DNA from 4 places in the Dyella sp. 333MFSha genome. Region 1 is predicted to be linked to each of the others. Evidence: riboswitches for the same ligand, from Rfam matches in the RefSeq annotation. Region 1 holds a riboswitch; each other region holds the start of a gene.
The links. Region 1 has a riboswitch for cobalamin ahead of BLT40_RS18000 (CoA-acylating methylmalonate-semialdehyde dehydrogenase). Riboswitches for the same ligand answer to the same signal wherever they lie in the genome.
Positions count from the first base shown of each region.

Region 1 (4,111 bases):
TCTTCGCCCAGAAGGTTCGCCGCCGGGACACGAACGCCGTCGAACGTGATGCCCCGCGTGGGCTGACTGTTCCAGCCGAGCTTGTCCTCCTTACGCCCATACGTAATGCCTTCGGCGTCGGCGGGTACGGCGAACGCACTGATACCACGCGCACCCTCGCCCCCCGTGCGGGCCATGACCACGAGCATGTCGGTGGCACCGGCTCCCGAGATGAAGGCCTTGCTGCCATGGAGCACGTACGCGTCACCATCACGCACGGCGCGCGTCTGCAGAGACGCCGCATCGGAACCGGCGCCCGGCTCGGTCAGGCAGTACGACGCAAGCTTCGCCCCGCTGCACAGCGGCGGACCCCATTCGGCACGCAACGAAGAACGTGCATGCGTCGCCAGCATCCACGTCGCCATGTTGTGGATACTGATGAACGCCGCGGTGGATGGATCGGCGGCGGCGAGTTCTTCAAACACGATCGCCGCATCCAGCCGGGTCAGCCCGCTGCCGCCGGCCGCTTCGTCGACATACAGGCCGCAGAAACCCAGTTCGCCCGCCTTGCCGATGGCCTCACGCGGAAAGATGCTCTCGGCGTCCCAGTGCGCCGCACGCGGCGCCAGTTCGGATGCCGCGAAATCGCGCGCCGCCTCGCGAAACGCCATCTGCTCGTCGCTGAAGCCGAAACCTTGCCCCATCACAGGAATATCCATGACGGCCGCCATCACTTGAGGCTGATCGTCGTATTGACGCCGTGGCCACGCGTGTCATCGTCGAACCAGCGCGACGTGATCGTCTTGGTCTGCGTGTAGAACATGACCGCCTGCTTGCCGTAAGGGCCCAGGTCGCCGAGTTTGGACGCACGCGATCCCGTGAACGAGAACAGCGGCACCGGCACCGGGATCGGTACGTTGATACCGACCTGCCCCACATCGATGTCTTCCTGAAAGCGACGGGCAGCCGCACCGCTCTGCGTAAACACGGCCGTACCGTTTCCGTTGGGATTGGCGTTGACCAGGTCGATCGCTTCGTCCAGCGTGTCGACCGTGAGGACGACCAGCACGGGCCCGAAGATCTCTTCGTCGTAGATACGCATGCCAGGCTTCACGCCCGAGAAAATCGTCGGCCCCACGAAGTTGCCCTCGTCGTAACCCGGCACGCGAAAGCCGCGACCGTCGAGCTCCAGCGTCGCCCCCTGCGCCACACCGGCGTCGATCAGGCTCTCCACGCGCTCACGCGCTGCGGATGAGATCAGTGGACCGACATCGGTGCCCGCTTCGCTGCCTGCGTTGACCCTCAGCGCCTGCGCTCTGGCGACGATGTCGGGAATCCACTCCCGCGCGTTACCGACCAGCACCGCCGTCGATGCCGCCATGCAACGCTGCCCGGCCGCACCGAAGGCGGCACCGACCATGGCATTGAGCGTCTGCTCCTTGTTGGCGTCGGGCAGAACGACAGCGTGATTTTTCGCCCCCATCATGCACTGCACGCGCTTACCGGCTTGTGATGCACGGTGATAAACGTGCGTACCGACCTTCGTCGATCCGACGAAAGACACCGCCTTGATGTCGACGTGATCGCAGATGGCGTTGACCACCTCCTCGCCCCCGTGCACAACGTTGAGCACGCCTCTGGGAATGCCCGCCTCCTGCGCCAGCTCGACCAGCCGCATGGTGACCATCGGGTCCTGCTCCGACGGCTTCAGCACGAAGGTGTTTCCCGTGGCGATGGCCATCGGAAACATCCACAGCGGGATCATCGCGGGAAAGTTGAACGGCGTGATACCGGCGCAGACACCCAGCGGCTGCAGCAGTGTGTACGTGTCCACGCCACCGGCCACGTTGTTGGCCAGCTCGCCGACTTGCAGATTGCCGATGGCGGCCGCGTGCTCCACCACCTCGAGGCCACGGAACACGTCGCCTTCGGCGTCCGGCAGTGTCTTGCCCTGCTCCGCCGTGAGGATCGCCGCCAGTTCCGCCATGTGTTCGCGGATCAGTTGCTGGTACCTGAGGAAGATGCGGGCCCGCGTCCCGATGGGCGTCTTGCGCCAGGTGGCGAACGCGCGCCGGGCGGCGGCGACGGCCGCATCCACCTCCCGGGATGTGGCGAAGGGCACACGTGCCAGGACGACCTGCGTCGCCGGGTTGATCACGTCGCGCCATTGTGTGGTCGCGGACTCGACGAACTCACCGTCGATCAGCAGTTTGACGGTCGCGACATCGGTCGCGGCACGATTCATCTCGTTCATGATGCTTGTCTCCATATCGCTCACCCGCGAAACCGGGCGTGCGTGAGCGAGACAAGTCGGTTCGAGGCCGCGGACGCCGCATCGAGCCAGCTCGTCCGGTTGCCCACCGCAACACCCGAGGAAGACACCGCAAGCGGTGCCCACCACGGGCCGGTCTCCGGGCTTGCGAGCGATGCGATCCGCATCACCCCGACACCTTCCCGCGTTGCCGCAGTGGTTCTGAGTCGGGTTTTCTCGCCTACCGTTGCGGGGGCAGCGCCGGCATCGGACCGGCTTCCCGTTTCACCCTGCGCACCGGAATGGCGGCGGCAGGACACCTGTGGCCAGCGGGAGTGTAGGCGGCGACGCGGCGAGCGACACGCTGCGATGCAGTAAAGGCGCCTTGGATGCCGCCACGGATTCCGACTAAGCTGCGCGGATCAGCCGTTCCACGCTCAGGAGATCCCCATGATCGACCACACCGGCGCCACCGTCAGCGACTTCGAGCGCAGCAAGCAGTTCTACACCACCGTACTGGCGTCCATCGGCTACGAACTGATCGTGCACTTCCCCGCGTCGAAAACGGGGCGCACCGATGTGGCGGGGTTCGGCGAGAACGGCAAGCCGGATTTCTGGATCTACAAGGGCGAACCGAATGACCCACCGGTACACGTCGCCTTTCGGGTGAGTTCGCAACAGCTCGTACGCCTCTTCCACCAGACAGCGCTGGATGCGGGCGCGAGGGACAACGGGCCACCCGGTCCTCGCTCGCATTACCACGAAGGCTATTACGGCGCCTTCGTCCTGGATCCGGATGGCCACAACATCGAGGCGGTGTTTCACGCCAGCTGATGGAAGATCATTGATGAACTGCCCGCATAGGCTCAAGCGGTTTATCCCACTTAATCGCTGAACCCCCGGTCGGTAGCATGGCGTCATGGCTACCTTCTGGAGATCACCATGAAAAAGCGCGTTCTCGGTAAAAGCGGCCTGGAAGTCTCAGCCCTCGGCTTTGGCTGCATGGGCCTCAATTTCAGCTATAGCCACGCGCTGAGCAGCGACGAGTCAGTCAAGCTCATCCGCGAGGCGGTGGACCTGGGCGTCGATTTCTTCGACACGGCCGAGGTCTATGGCCCGTTCACCAACGAGGAAATCGTCGGTAAAGCCCTCGCGCCGATGCGCGACCAAGTCGTCATCGCGACGAAGTTCGGCTTTGCGTTCGATCCGGAAACGAACAAGCAGACGGGTCTGGACAGCCGACCGGAAAACATCCGCAAGGCCGCCGAGGGTTCGCTCAAGCGTCTGGGCATCGAGCAGATCGATCTGCTCTATCAGCACCGCGTAGACCCGAACGTGCCGATCGAAGACGTCGCCGGTGCGGTGAAGGATCTCATCCAGGAAGGCAAGGTGAAGCACTTCGGCATGTCCGAGCCCAGCGCGCAGACGCTGCGTCGCGCTTATACCGTGCAGCCTGTCACGGCGCTGCAGAACGAGTACTCGCTGTGGACCCGTGATGTGGAGACCAACGGCATTCTCGATGCCTGTGAAGAACTCGGCATTGGTCTGGTGGCGTATAGCCCGCTGGGCAAGGGCTTCCTCACCGGTGCCATGAATAAGGACACGAAGATCGGAGACAACGACTTCCGCAAGGCGCTGCCGCGCTTCGCACCGGAAGCGATGGCCGCCAACGAAGCCCTCGTCGAGGTCATCAAGACCATCGCCGACGGCAAAAACGCCACGCCGGCGCAGATCGCCCTGGCCTGGCTGCTCGCCCGTAAGCCGTGGATCGTGCCCATTCCCGGCACCACCAAGCTGCATCGCCTGAAGGAAAACCTCGGCGCGGATGCACTGTTGCTCAGCGCGGACGACCTGGCTGGCATCGAGGAAGCCGCCGCCGCG
Region 1 is NZ_FNBR01000006.1:84,041-88,151, reverse strand. Features, by position in the region: gene BLT40_RS18005 (acyl-CoA dehydrogenase family protein) at 1-698, opposite strand, end outside; gene BLT40_RS18000 (CoA-acylating methylmalonate-semialdehyde dehydrogenase) at 710-2,224, opposite strand; cobalamin riboswitch at 2,364-2,569, opposite strand; gene BLT40_RS17995 (VOC family protein) at 2,681-3,064, shown strand; gene BLT40_RS17990 (aldo/keto reductase) at 3,173-4,111, shown strand, end outside.

Region 2 (4,111 bases), on a different contig from region 1:
CGCGGTGATCCGGAACGCGTCGACCGCCCAGTCCAGATAGGCGGCCCAGTCACGCCGGCGCAGCGGCAGGCCTTCGCGCAGCGCCGGCTCGTCGATCTGCACGATGCCGATGCCGGCTTTTTCGAGATCGTGGACCTCGTCACGCAAAGCCAGGGCGATCTGTCGGCACACCTCGGCACGCGGGAGATCGTCACGTACGAACGACCACTGCAGCATCGTCACCGGACCGGTGAGCATGCCCTTCATCGGCCTGGCGGTCAGGGACTGGGCGTATGCGGACCAGGCGACGGTCATCGCGGCGGGACGCGCCACGTCACCGAAGACGATCGGCGGCTTGACGCAGCGCGAGCCGTAACTCTGCACCCAGCCCAGAGACGTGAACGCGTAGCCTTGCAGCTGTTCGCCGAAGTACTCGACCATGTCGTTGCGCTCGGGCTCGCCGTGCACGAGGACATCGAGCCCCGCTTCTTCCTGAAACGTCACGGCGCGCCGCACCTCCTCGCGAAGCACGGCCGTATAAGCCTCGTCGTCGAGCTTGCCCGAGCGATGCGCGGCACGCGCAAGGCGTAGTTCCGTGGTCTGCGGAAACGAACCGATGGTGGTGGTCGGCAGGTCGGGCAGGCCGAAGCGCTGCTTCTGCACATTCGCGCGAAACGCGTAGGCCGAGCGGCGCTGTCCGAACTGGGGCGTCAGTCCACGCACGCGCGCCCGCACCTCGGTGCGCAGCACGTCGGGAGAAAGCAGCCGCGCCTCCACTGTCGCTTGCTGACGCGCGAGCGCGAGCTGCGCCGTTTCGTCGCCGACGGCGGCATCGGCATAGCGTCGCAGCTCGACGATCTTCTGCCGCGCGAACGACAGCCAGTCACCGATCGAACCCGGCAGGTGCTTTTCTTCCGACGCATCGATCGGCACGTGCAGCAGCGAGCACGAGGTCGACAGCCAGAGACGCCCGTCGCCGAGGCGCTCGCGTGCGCGGGCGATGCGCGGCGCGATGGCGGACGGGTCGCTCAACCAGATGTTGCGGCCGTCGAGCACGCCGGCGGACAGCACACGACCGGCAGGAAGCGCGTCGAGCACGGCATCCAGTTGCCCGGGCGCGCGCGCGAGATCGACATGCAGGCCGGCGACGGGCAACGACGCCGCCAGTTCGAGGTTGCCGCCGAGCTCGCCGAAGTAGGTCGCGAGCAGGATGCGGCCGCGCAACCGTTCACCGATGGCGGCATAAGCGCCGCGATAGGCCGCCTGCCAGTCCGGCTCGAGATCGAGCACGAGGGCCGGTTCGTCGACCTGGATCCAGTCGGCACCCGCGTCCGCGAGCGCATCGAGCAAACCGCTCCACGCCGGCAGCAACGCATTGAGCAGCGCGAGGGGATCGCTGCCGTCGACGGTCTTGGCCAGACGGAGGAAGGTCAGCGGACCGAGCAGTACGGGGCGCGCCGCATGGCCGAGTGCGATGGCTTCACGATATTCCGCGACGACCTTGTCGGCGCGCGTGGCAAACGACTGGCCCGCCTGCAGCTCGGGGACGATGTAGTGGTAGTTGGTGTCGAACCACTTGGTCATCTCCAGCGCGTGCAGGTCGACTTCGCCGTCCTGACGGCCTCGTGCCATGGCGAAATAGCCGGCCAGCGGATCGCGCTGATGGAGTGCACGGTAGCGCGGGGGAATGGCGTCGACCGCGACGGCGGCATCGAGCACCTGGTCGTAAAGCGAGAAGTCGTTGACGGGAACGCTGTCGGCTCCCGCGTCGCGCGCGAGGCGCCAGTGGCGTTTGCGGAGCTGACGGGCGACGGTGAGCAGGTCGTCGGCGCTGGTTTCACCCCTCCAGTGACTTTCGAGCGCGCGCTTCAGTTCGCGGCGTCGGCCGATGCGGGGAAAACCGGGGTAGGTAACGTGTGGCATGTGGATGATTCCTCTTCGTGGCAAAGAGGAGGGAAGGGCGGTTCGTCGCGGACGCACGTGCACTGCCACACGGAAGGTGCGGCAGCGTGAAGGCGTCATGCGGCTTGCCGTCGACCTTCGCCCCCGCGGGCGAACCGGACCCTCGCGCGAACGCGACGGCCCAGGTCGGGCAGGGCACACGCACCCATGACGGCACGCGCGCCCAGGCCGGCGGCAGGTCTTCGGGCTCGTGGATGTGGCACCTGGGTGCCGCCTTGCGTGTCGCTTCCCGGATCGCCATCGATCCAGTGCTGATGACGCGCTCGTCTCCACATACCGCTGCGGGGCAGCGCCGGATTCTCACCGGCTTCCCTCTTAGCTTTTATCCTTCCATTCGAATAGAGAGATAAAGACCGCTGGCGGCCCAGAGGTTAGCCCTACGGACGGGGCAGGTCAACGAGCCAGGCATGCATCGCGTCGACATGTCGCCCGCGACGATGCGCCAGGGCATCGGGAGTAGGGCATGGCGGCAAAGCACATCGTGATGGCGACGGTGGGATCGCAGGGTGACCTGTTTCCGTTCCTGTCCGTGGGGCGGGAGCTGGTGGCGCGGGGCCATCGGGTCACCATCGGTGCCCATGCGATTCATCGCGAGGCGGTGGCGGAGGCCGGGCTGAGGTTCGTCCTTGCCAGCGGGATCGCGGAGCCCGAGGACAAGGCCGCCTTCGCTGCCCGGGCGTTCCATCCGCTGCGCGGTCCGCGCTTCGTCGTACGCGACCTCGCCGCCGAGGATGTCGCCGCGAGCTACCGCGCGCTGGCGCCGGTATGTCTGGAGGCCGATGCGATCGTCACGTCGACGCTCGCCTTCGCCGGCCAGATTCTGGGCGAGACGACACGCGTGGCGTGGTTGTCCGCCGTCCTGTCGCCCGCGGTGTTCCTTTCCGCTTTCGATCCGCCGGCGACGGGCATGGCGCGACTCGACCGTTTCTTACGTGCGTCGCCGCGTCGTGGCGCATGGGTGCGCCGGATCGGCGAGCGGGTGACCGCACCGTGGACGCGTGCGGTGCGCAACTTCCGGCAGTCGCTGGGTCTGGCGCCGGTGTCGGTGTGGGGCGATCCGTTTCATCGCGGACAGCACGCGCGCGATGGCGTGCTGGCGATGTATTCGCCGTTGCTGGGTCACGCGCCGCAGGATGCCCCGGCGCACAGCGTGGTCACTGGCTATTGCCGTTACTCGCCCTTCAACGAAACCCTTCCCCCGGAGCTGTCGGCGTTTCTCGACGCGGGTGACGCGCCGATCGTGTTTACGCTGGGATCGGCGGCGGTGCACGCGGGCGAGGCCTTCCTTCGCGAGAGCATGGCGGCGGCAGGCGCGCTCGGACGTCGTGCCGTCTTGCTCACCGGCTCGCCCGAGATGCGCGCGCGCTTGCCCGACACGTTGCCAGCCGGGGTGATGGCTGTGGAATACGCGTCACACGGTGCGCTGTTCCCGCGCGCTTCCGCAGTGGTACACCACGGGGGTGTCGGCACGACGCAGGAGAGTTTGCGCGCGGGTTGTCCGGCGCTCGTGGTGCCGCATGGCTTCGATCAGCCTGACAACGCGGCGCGTGTGCTTCGGCTGGGTGTGGGCGATGTGTTGCCGGCATCGCGTTACCGCGCCGACCGGGCGGCGGCGAAGCTGCGCGTCCTCCTGACTGACGAAGGCGTGGCCTTGCGTGCCCAGCGCGCCGCGGGCGTCATCCGGGCCGAGCGAGGTGCGTCGCTGGCCGCGGACGTGATCGAACAGGCGATGGCGCGGCGGGGTTGAATCGCCGGCAGGGCCGGCTCCTACCAGAAGCGCGATGCGTTGCTCTGGTAGGAGCCAGCCCCGCTGGCGATCCGCGCGCAGCGCGGCGAGACCGCCGTATGGCAACAACATAGCCGAACTGCCGCAAGCAACGCTTACTCGAACCCTGCGATCGCCCGCGGCGTATAAGCCTCCTCCAAAGCGGCCGTCTCTTCCTCGGTCAGCTCCAGATCGATCGCCGCCACCGCATCATCGAGATGCTGCGGCTTCGACGCCCCGACGATCGGCGCAGTCACGCCGTCACGATGCGCCACCCACGACAATGCCACCTGCGCACGAGGCACGCCACGCGCATCGGCCACCTTCTTCACCGCCGCGACGATGGCGCGATCCGAATCTTCCGTGGCGTTGTAAAGCGTTCCGCCGAAGACATCGCTCTTCTGC
Region 2 is NZ_FNBR01000002.1:342,888-346,998, reverse strand. Features, by position in the region: gene metE (5-methyltetrahydropteroyltriglutamate--homocysteine S-methyltransferase) at 1-1,902, opposite strand, end outside; cobalamin riboswitch at 2,097-2,314, opposite strand; gene BLT40_RS08845 (glycosyltransferase) at 2,405-3,688, shown strand; gene BLT40_RS08840 (aldo/keto reductase) at 3,823-4,111, opposite strand, start outside.
Region 2: linked by a shared signal. The riboswitch ahead of metE (5-methyltetrahydropteroyltriglutamate--homocysteine S-methyltransferase) and the one ahead of BLT40_RS18000 (CoA-acylating methylmalonate-semialdehyde dehydrogenase) in region 1 are both predicted to bind cobalamin.

Region 3 (4,111 bases), on a different contig from region 1:
GGCTTCGATGGTGAGCTTGCCCTGCCCGTGCATCGCGTCGCGTGCATTGATCGCGAGATTCAGCAGCGCGTTCTCGACATTGGACGGATCGACCAGCGTGTTCCACAAGCCACCGGCGATGACGGTCTCGACCTCGATGGCCTCACCGAGCGCGCGGCGCAACAGTTCGTCCATGTCGCGGATGAAGCGACCGATGTTGACGACCTTGGGCGCGAGCGGCTGACGCCGGCCGAAGGCGAGCAACTGGGCGGCCAGCTTGGAGCCACGGGTGACGCCGGCCATCGCATTGGCGACGCGCCGCTCGGCCCGTTCGTTGCCCGACACATCCGCGCCAAGCAGCTGCAGATTGCCGCTGATGACTTGCAGGAGGTTATTGAAATCGTGCGCGACGCCACCGGTCAGGTTGCCTATCGCATCCATCTTCTGCGCCTGACGCAGCTGTTCCTGGGCGGCGCCGAGTTCAGCGTCGCGTGCGCGCTCGCTGGTGACGTCACGCGCCACGGCGAAGATCATGCCCTCACTGGGCACCGCCCGCCAGGACAGGTGCCGGAAGCCACCGTCCGCGGTGCGGTAGCGGTTCTCGAAACGGAGCGTAGCCACACCGTCGGCCAGCTGCTCGGTTTCCTCACCGGTGCGCCCGGTGTCGTCCGGGTGCACGAAGTCCAGATAGGAGCGGCCGATGGAGTCGCGCTCGCTCCAGCCGAGGATCGCGGTCCACGCCGGGTTGACCGAGAGCAGGCGGGTGTCGGTGTCCGCGACGACGAGGATGTCGCTCGACAGGCGCCAGATGCGGTCCCGCTCCAGCGTACGTTCGGCAACCTGACGCTCCAGGCTGTGCGCGAACTCGAGCAGCTCGGCCTCGGCGCGACGTCGCTCCACCGCGACTCGGGTGCGATGGGCGACCTCGCGGACGAAGTCGATCTCTTCTTCCGGCCACTCCCGCGGGCTCTCGTGATTCAGATAGAGCAGCGCCACCGTGCCGCCACGCTCGGTCACCGGCATGTTGATGAACGACGTGGCGCTGATCGACGCCAGCGCGTCCGCCGTATGGATCGTGCGCGGGTCCTTGTACGCATCGGAGACGACCGCGGTACGGCCGGCCTTGATATCGTCGATGTAGGAGCCGTATTCACGGAAGTTGAGGACACCGGCGATCGTCACGATGCCCGGCGCGTTCCAGTCGCGCTCGATCGTGATGGTTTCCGCGATCGTGTCCACCGAGCCATAGCCCGCACGGCTGACACGGAGCGCTCGCCCGAGTACCTCGGCCACGCGGTAGGCGATCTCGGCGGGATCTTCGACTTCGCGGAGTATGTCGCTGACCTCGATCAGCGCGATGCGGCGCTCTTCGATGGTGCGCGCGGCCTCGGTCTCCCCGGACAGCGGTCGGACGCTCACGACGAAGGACGCCCGGCCCAGCGCCGAAGCGCGCCACGGCTCGATCGAGACGCGCCAGGTGGCGCCCTCCACGGAACCCAGGGCCAGCTCACGGACGCCCGCGGCGTCAGCGAGCGACAAGGCGGTCTCGAGGCGAGACCGGCTTTCCTCGTTCCACCAGGTCAGAAAGCCGCAGGCACCCGCGTCGCGGAGACGTGCCGTCATCCAGGCATTGGCATACAGGAGCTCGCCATCCGCCGTGACGGCGGTGAAGCCGTAGGGCAGCGCATCGAACGCATCGGTGACCAGGGCATGTTCCTGCAGCGCGAACGTCGAGGTCATCTAGCGAGCGATCCTATGAAAGAACGCAGATGTTATCGGTTAGTGGTCATAAGCTTTGTGTAGAAGGTCTTCACAAAATCCTCATGATCCCCTCCGTCGCGCCGCGGGAAAGGGGTTGCAAAAAATCACTTGCGAAGGATCAAGCACATAGCGGCGACACCCTACATCTTGTGTTGACGCTGCCAACCCCCGCCTATATGGTGTGTCCCGTTGGTGTCCGGAGAGGCGCGACTGCCCGTCGGACTTAATAGGGAATCCGGTGCGAATCCGGAACTGCCCCGCAGCGGTAAATGGAAACGATCCCGTTCAATGCACTGGTCCTTCAGGGGCTGGGAAGCGACGGGTAGGCGGACCGAAAGGTCCATGTCCATGAGTCCGAAGACCTGCCAGCAATCGGTGCCCGGGCGGCCTCGATAGTGGTGACGGCTTCCGCGGGGAAGCACGTCGCGGACCGGAGCCCCTTCGCGGCGCGCTCCGTCCCCGGCCGTTTCCCGCATCAGCCCCATCCCTCACGAGCCAGCCGACCGGGAACGGGTGATAGAACCTGGGGCGAGCCAAGACAATGACCACGATGGATTCTTCCGCGCGCGAGCGCACCGAGACGGCCGATGCCGCCGTCTCCGCCAATAACACCACGGACAAGGCGCCTGCCGCCGGCTACCGCAACGACCCGCCGCCGGCCTTCGCGCTGACGCCCCCGCACAACCCTGGCCAGATGCGCGTCACCAAGCGCAACGGCGGCCAGGAAGTCGTCGACGTGAACAAGATCGTGCGCGCGGTGACCCGCAGCGCCGACGGCCTGTTCGCGGTCGACCCCATGCGCGTCGCCCTGAAGACGATCGGCGGCCTCTACGATGGCGCCACCACGCAGGAACTCGACCAGCTGTCGATCCGTACCGCCGCGGCGCTCACCGCCGAGGAACCGGAGTACGGCCAACTGGCCGCACGCCTGCTCGCCGCCTTCGTCGACAAGGAAGTATCCGGTCAGGACATCCAGTCGTTCTCGCAGTCGATCTCCACCGGTTTCGACCTGGGCATCCTCAACGAGCGTCTGCGTGACTTCGTCCAGGTCAATGCGCGCAAGCTCAACGACGCCATCGACACGACCGGTTCGCGCCGCTTCGAGTACTTCGGCCTGCGCACGGTTTATGACCGCTACCTGCTGCGTCACCCGACGAAGCGCTTCGTCATCGAAACGCCGCAGTATTTCTTCATGCGCATCGCCTGCGCGCTCGGCGGCAACGACGTGGCCGAGACGCTCGAGCTGTATCGCATGCTGTCGTCGCTGGAATACCTGGCCAGCTCGCCGACCCTGTTCAATGCCGGTACGGCGCACGAGCAGCTGTCGTCGTGCTTCCTGCTGGACTCACCGCAGGATGCCCTGGAGTCGATCTACGCCAAGTACGGCGACGTGGCCCAGCTGTCCAAGTTCGCCGGCGGTATCGGCCTGGCTTACTCGCGCATCCGTTCGCGCGGTTCGCTGATCAAGGGCACCAACGGTCATTCCAACGGCCTCGTGCCCTGGCTGAAGACGCTGGACGCCTCGGTCGCGGCGGTGAATCAGGGTGGCAAGCGCAAGGGCGCCGCCTGCGTGTACCTCGAGTCCTGGCATGCCGACATCGAGGAATTCCTCGAGCTGCGTGAGAACACCGGCGACGACGCGCGCCGCACGCACAACCTCAACCTGGCCAACTGGGTACCCGACCTCTTCATGCGCCGCGTGGAGACCGACGGCGACTGGTCGCTGTTCGATCCGAAGATCGTGCCGCACTTCGTCGACACCTGGGGCGCGACGTTCGAGGCCGCCTATGAGAAGGCCGAGGCCGAGGGCCTGGCTGCCAAGTCGATCAAGGCGCGCGAGCTGTACGCCCGCATGCTGCGCTCGCTGGCACAGACCGGCAACGGCTGGATGACCTTCAAGGACCGCTCGAACGCCACGAGCAACCAGACCGCGCGTCCGGAAAACGTCATTCACCTGTCCAACCTGTGCACCGAGATCCTTGAAGTCACTTCCGAGGGCGAGACCGCCGTGTGCAACCTCGGCTCGGTCAACCTGGCCCGCCACGTGGTGGACGGTCAGTTCGACTACGAGAAACTCGGTACCACGGTGCGCACCGCCGTGCGTCAGCTCAACCGCGTCATCGACCTCAACTTCTACCCGATCGCCACGGCGAAGACGGCCAACATGAAGTGGCGTCCGGTGGGTCTGGGCGTGATGGGCCTGCAAGACGTGTTCTTCAAGCTGCGCCTGCCGTTCGACTCCGAAGAAGCGCGCACGCTGTCCACGCGCATCCAGGAAGAGATCTATTTCCACGCGCTGTCGATGTCCAACGAGATCGCCGAGCGCGACGGTGCCCACCCGGGCTTCGACGAAACCCGCGCCGCCAACGGC
Region 3 is NZ_FNBR01000004.1:274,973-279,083, forward strand. Features, by position in the region: gene BLT40_RS16245 (hybrid sensor histidine kinase/response regulator) at 1-1,719, opposite strand, end outside; cobalamin riboswitch at 1,914-2,125, shown strand; gene BLT40_RS16250 (ribonucleoside-diphosphate reductase subunit alpha) at 2,282-4,111, shown strand, end outside.
Region 3: linked by a shared signal. The riboswitch ahead of BLT40_RS16250 (ribonucleoside-diphosphate reductase subunit alpha) and the one ahead of BLT40_RS18000 (CoA-acylating methylmalonate-semialdehyde dehydrogenase) in region 1 are both predicted to bind cobalamin.

Region 4 (4,111 bases), on a different contig from region 1:
CGGGAAGATGCAGTACATCGCCGAAGTGATGAAAACGCGTGGCGATCATGATCAGCGCGAACCATGCCGACATGGCGACAAACAACGGACGTGACAGGGGTTTCATCGGGGCGTACCTCGTACGGGGGGACGGATTACGAGCGGGGCTGGTAACGGAACGTGAGCATGTAGTTGCGACCCAGCTGATTGAAGTAACGCGCGGTCTCGTAGTGGCGATCGAAGACATTCTTGCCGGCCAGCTCCACCGACCACGCCGGCGCGAAGGCGTACGCGATGCGCAGATCGGTCAGCGCGTAGCCACCCAGCCGGTGCAGGTTGGTCGAGTCGTCATAGCGATAGCCCGAGGCGAACACACTGGCACCGACGCTCAGCGCGCCGAACGAGCGGTCGACGTCGATATTCGCGGTACGGCGGGCACGTCGTGGCAACAGGTTGCCCTTGCTGTCGTCGTCGCTATCGTCTTCCGGCTGCAGCCACGTCGCGTTACCCGAGAGGCGCCAGTCGGCGACGGTGGTGTCGGCTGCCAGCTCCACGCCACGGATCCGTGCGCGGTCGATATTGTTCGCGCCGCCAAACGGGAACAGCGGACCGGTCAGGCTCGAGTCGAAGACGATGAGGTTGTCGATGTGATTCTGGAAGGCATTGATCGACCAGTTACCCCACGTGGGCGTGCCGCGCAGCCCCAGCTCCCAGTTGCGGGACGTTTCCGGGCGGAGGTCCGGATTGCCGTAGTCGGGGTAGTACAGGTCGTTGAACGTCGGTGCCTTGAACGCGGTGCCGTAGCTGCCGGTGACACGCAGGTCCTTCGTCAGCATGTAGCCGTACTGCAGGCTGCCGGTGGTCTTGCCGCCGAACTGGCTGTTCTCGTCACGGCGCAGACTGGCCTGGATCGAGCTGTCGCCGAATGCCTGCAGCCACTGGCCGAAAATCGCGTGGTTGCGACGCGCATCGACGAAGTAGTCGGTACTGCCGACGACGCGATCGCGCTGCCAGTCGTAACCGAGCGTGGTCTGGCCTGCGTCCCCACCGACGTGACCGAGGTCCGCCTGCACCGAGGCGACGTCGCGATGCGTGTTGAACGTATCGGCGTAGACGCCGTTCTCGTAGTCGGTCGAGAAGTCACCGCTGCGACCGAGGTTGAGGGTGAATTTCACGTCCTTCGACGGCGTATAGCGCAGACGGCCGCCAACGACCTGCGTCGACGAGTCGGCGAAGTTGCTGCTGGTGCCGTCGTAATGGTTGGCGCCTTCGGTGCGCATGGCATTGACGTCGGCGTCCCACTGCTCGTCGAAGCGCCATCCGCCCTTCAGCGACAGCGCATTGTTGCGGTAACCGTCCTTGTCCGGCTCGTAGGTGTAGCAACCGCCGCCGCCCGGGCTGGGGCGGCCGCGGCATGCGTTGATGCCGTCGGTCTGGTCGTGGTTCGCTTCCACCGCGTACCAGCCGTTCGCGCCGCGTCCGCTGAAGCCGGCCGAGCCGCGCAAGGTGTCGTAGCTGCCGCCGCCGACGGAGAAGTTCGGCACGAAGCTGCCTTCCGGACGACGGGTGAAGATCTGGATGACGCCGCCCAGCGCGTCCGAGCCATAGAGACTGGAGAACGGGCCACGGACGATTTCGATGCGCTCGATCTGGTCGACCGGAATATCCTGGAAGGCCGCCGTACCGGAGGTCGCTGAACCTACCTTCACGCCATCGATCAGCACTAGCACGTGGTCGGACTCGGTGCCGCGCATGAAGACGGAGGTCGACTTGCCCGGGCCGCCGTTATTGGCGATGGACACACCGGGCGTCGCACGCAGCAGGTCGGCCAGCGAGCGCGGCTGCAGCCGCTCGATCCCGGCACGGTCGATCACCGTGGAGGCGGACAGCACCTGCGCCTGGGTCTGCTCGGTCCGGCTCGCGGTGACCACCACCTTGTCGAGGTCGGTGGAGGTGTCATCGGCGAAGGCCGCGGCGGGAACGAGGCATGCCATCGCGATGGCGACCGCGAGGGTGGAAATACGAAGCGACACGTGGTGACTCCTGCACTACCGCGCCCATCCGCGCGGCATGAATGGCGAGAGACAGGGAGACGGTAGCGGGGATCGCCGATGGCGGAAGGCCGGCCGGCCACCCACGACATGGCCCTCCGCCTGTCCGGTGTTACCTCGAAGGCCGGTCTCCGGGCTTGCGAGCGCAGGGAGAATCCCTGCCGGTCGGCGCCTTCCCATGCCTTTCGGGGCACAGTGGCTTCATGCAGACCTTTGGCTCGCCTACCGTTGCGGGGGCAGCTCCGGAATGACGCGGACCTCGTGGATCGCGCGGGTCACCGGATTCCCGTTTCAATCCCCGGCTGCGACGCCGGGAATCACCTTGGGCGGCGGTAGTGTATCCGAAGCATGAACGCGGCGGTCGCGCCAGCGCAGGAACGGGCGCTCGACACCATAGTGAAGCAGCGCACCGCCAGCCAGGGTCGCGGACGCATAGATGGCGAAACGGACGAAGCGATGACCGGCCAGACCGTCACCGAGCAGCCCCTCCGTCAGATGAAAAACGCCTTTGTGGCAGAGATAGAGGCTGTACGAAGCGGCGGCCAGCCATCCGGCACCGGGCACCCGCAGCCTTGCGAAGACGGTCGGGCCGCTGAAGGCGGCGACGAAGCCACCCATCGCCAGCGACAGCAGGGGGTAGCCGATGACGCAGGGCCAGAACAGGGGGCGTGCACCGTCGAAAAGGACCAGACAGACGCCAAGGAGAACGGTGGCGGCGCCGAGCACCCAGCCCCCGCGCGCATGGATCCATGCCATCCACTGCGGGCGATACACCCCGCACGCCGCCAGGGCGACACCGGCGACGAGCCCATCCAGGCGCGGCCACGTGGGGTAATAGAGGTAACGGAGATAGACCAGGCCCGCACTGATGTCCGTATCACGAGCCGGTCCCAGCAAATCGGACCACAGCCACGCCCGCAACAGGAGGCCGCCGGCGACCACCGCGACGCATACGGTGATGAACTTCCACAGAGCGGGTTTGCGCGTCAGCGCGAAGGCCAGCAAGGGAAAGACGAGATAGAAGTGTTCTTCCACGCATAGCGACCACACGTGGGAGAACGCATAGTTGTCGCCGTTGTCGAACAACAGGTTGAAGGTAAACGTCGGAAATTGCCACAACGGCTGCATACCCGGCGTTTCTCGCCATGCCGGCCATAACGCATACATCGCCAGCACGACGATGAACGCAGGAAATATCCGTACGAAACGGCGCCGGTAGAAGCCAGGGAAATCGAGTCTTCCGGTGGTCTTCAGGGACTTCAGCACCTGCGTGCCGATGAGGTAGCCGCTCAGCACGAAGAACAGGTCGACGCCTATCCACCCCGACCATTCCAGCTTGCTGAAGCCCTCGCCGAGGCCGCCGACCAGATAACTGTGAAACAACATCACCCAGGCGATGGCGATCGCGCGCAGCGTGTCGAGGCCGGGAGTGCGGTTCATGCGTGGGATCCCCTGGGTGTCACGTCAATGTGCGGGCGCGTCCGGGCGGATGCACGGCGCGTTTATGGCGATTCGCGGGCGCGCTCATTGCCCGCGGTGCAACGCGGCGAGCAGGGCATCGATATAGGTACGACTTGCGCGCAGCGTCGCACCATCTTTCAATCGAACCACCGCGTCGCGGTTGGACCGTGGCAGGAGTTCGGCGACCTGATCCACCCGAACGATGGCCGAGCGGTGCACCCGGAGAAAGCGCAGCGGGTCGAGTCGCCTGGACAGCGTATGCAGGGTTTCGCGGAGCAGATACCGTTCGCCGCGTACATGCAGCGCCGCGTAATCGCCGTCGGCCTCGATCCACTCGACCTCGTCCGCAGCGACGTAGTGAATGCGGGCGCCGATGCGAATGGCGAAGCGTTCGGCCTGCCTCGTTGTCGTGGTCACCGCCCTGCCGAGTTGTCGACGAGCCCGTTCAATCGCTTCGGCGAAGCGTTCATCATCGATGGGCTTCAGCAGGTAATCCACCGCGCCCAGTTCAAAGGCACGGAGAGCGAAGCAGTCGTGCGCGGTCAACAGGATCGCCAACGGTCGGTCGGGAGGCGGTATGGCCGCCAGGGCATCGATACCGGTCAGGCCAGGCATCTGGA
Region 4 is NZ_FNBR01000004.1:230,795-234,905, forward strand. Features, by position in the region: gene BLT40_RS16080 (hypothetical protein) at 1-106, opposite strand, end outside; gene btuB (TonB-dependent vitamin B12 receptor) at 135-2,012, opposite strand; cobalamin riboswitch at 2,135-2,370, opposite strand; partial or broken gene BLT40_RS16090 (acyltransferase) at 2,394-3,470, opposite strand; gene BLT40_RS16095 (LytR/AlgR family response regulator transcription factor) at 3,555-4,111, opposite strand, start outside.
Region 4: linked by a shared signal. The riboswitch ahead of btuB (TonB-dependent vitamin B12 receptor) and the one ahead of BLT40_RS18000 (CoA-acylating methylmalonate-semialdehyde dehydrogenase) in region 1 are both predicted to bind cobalamin.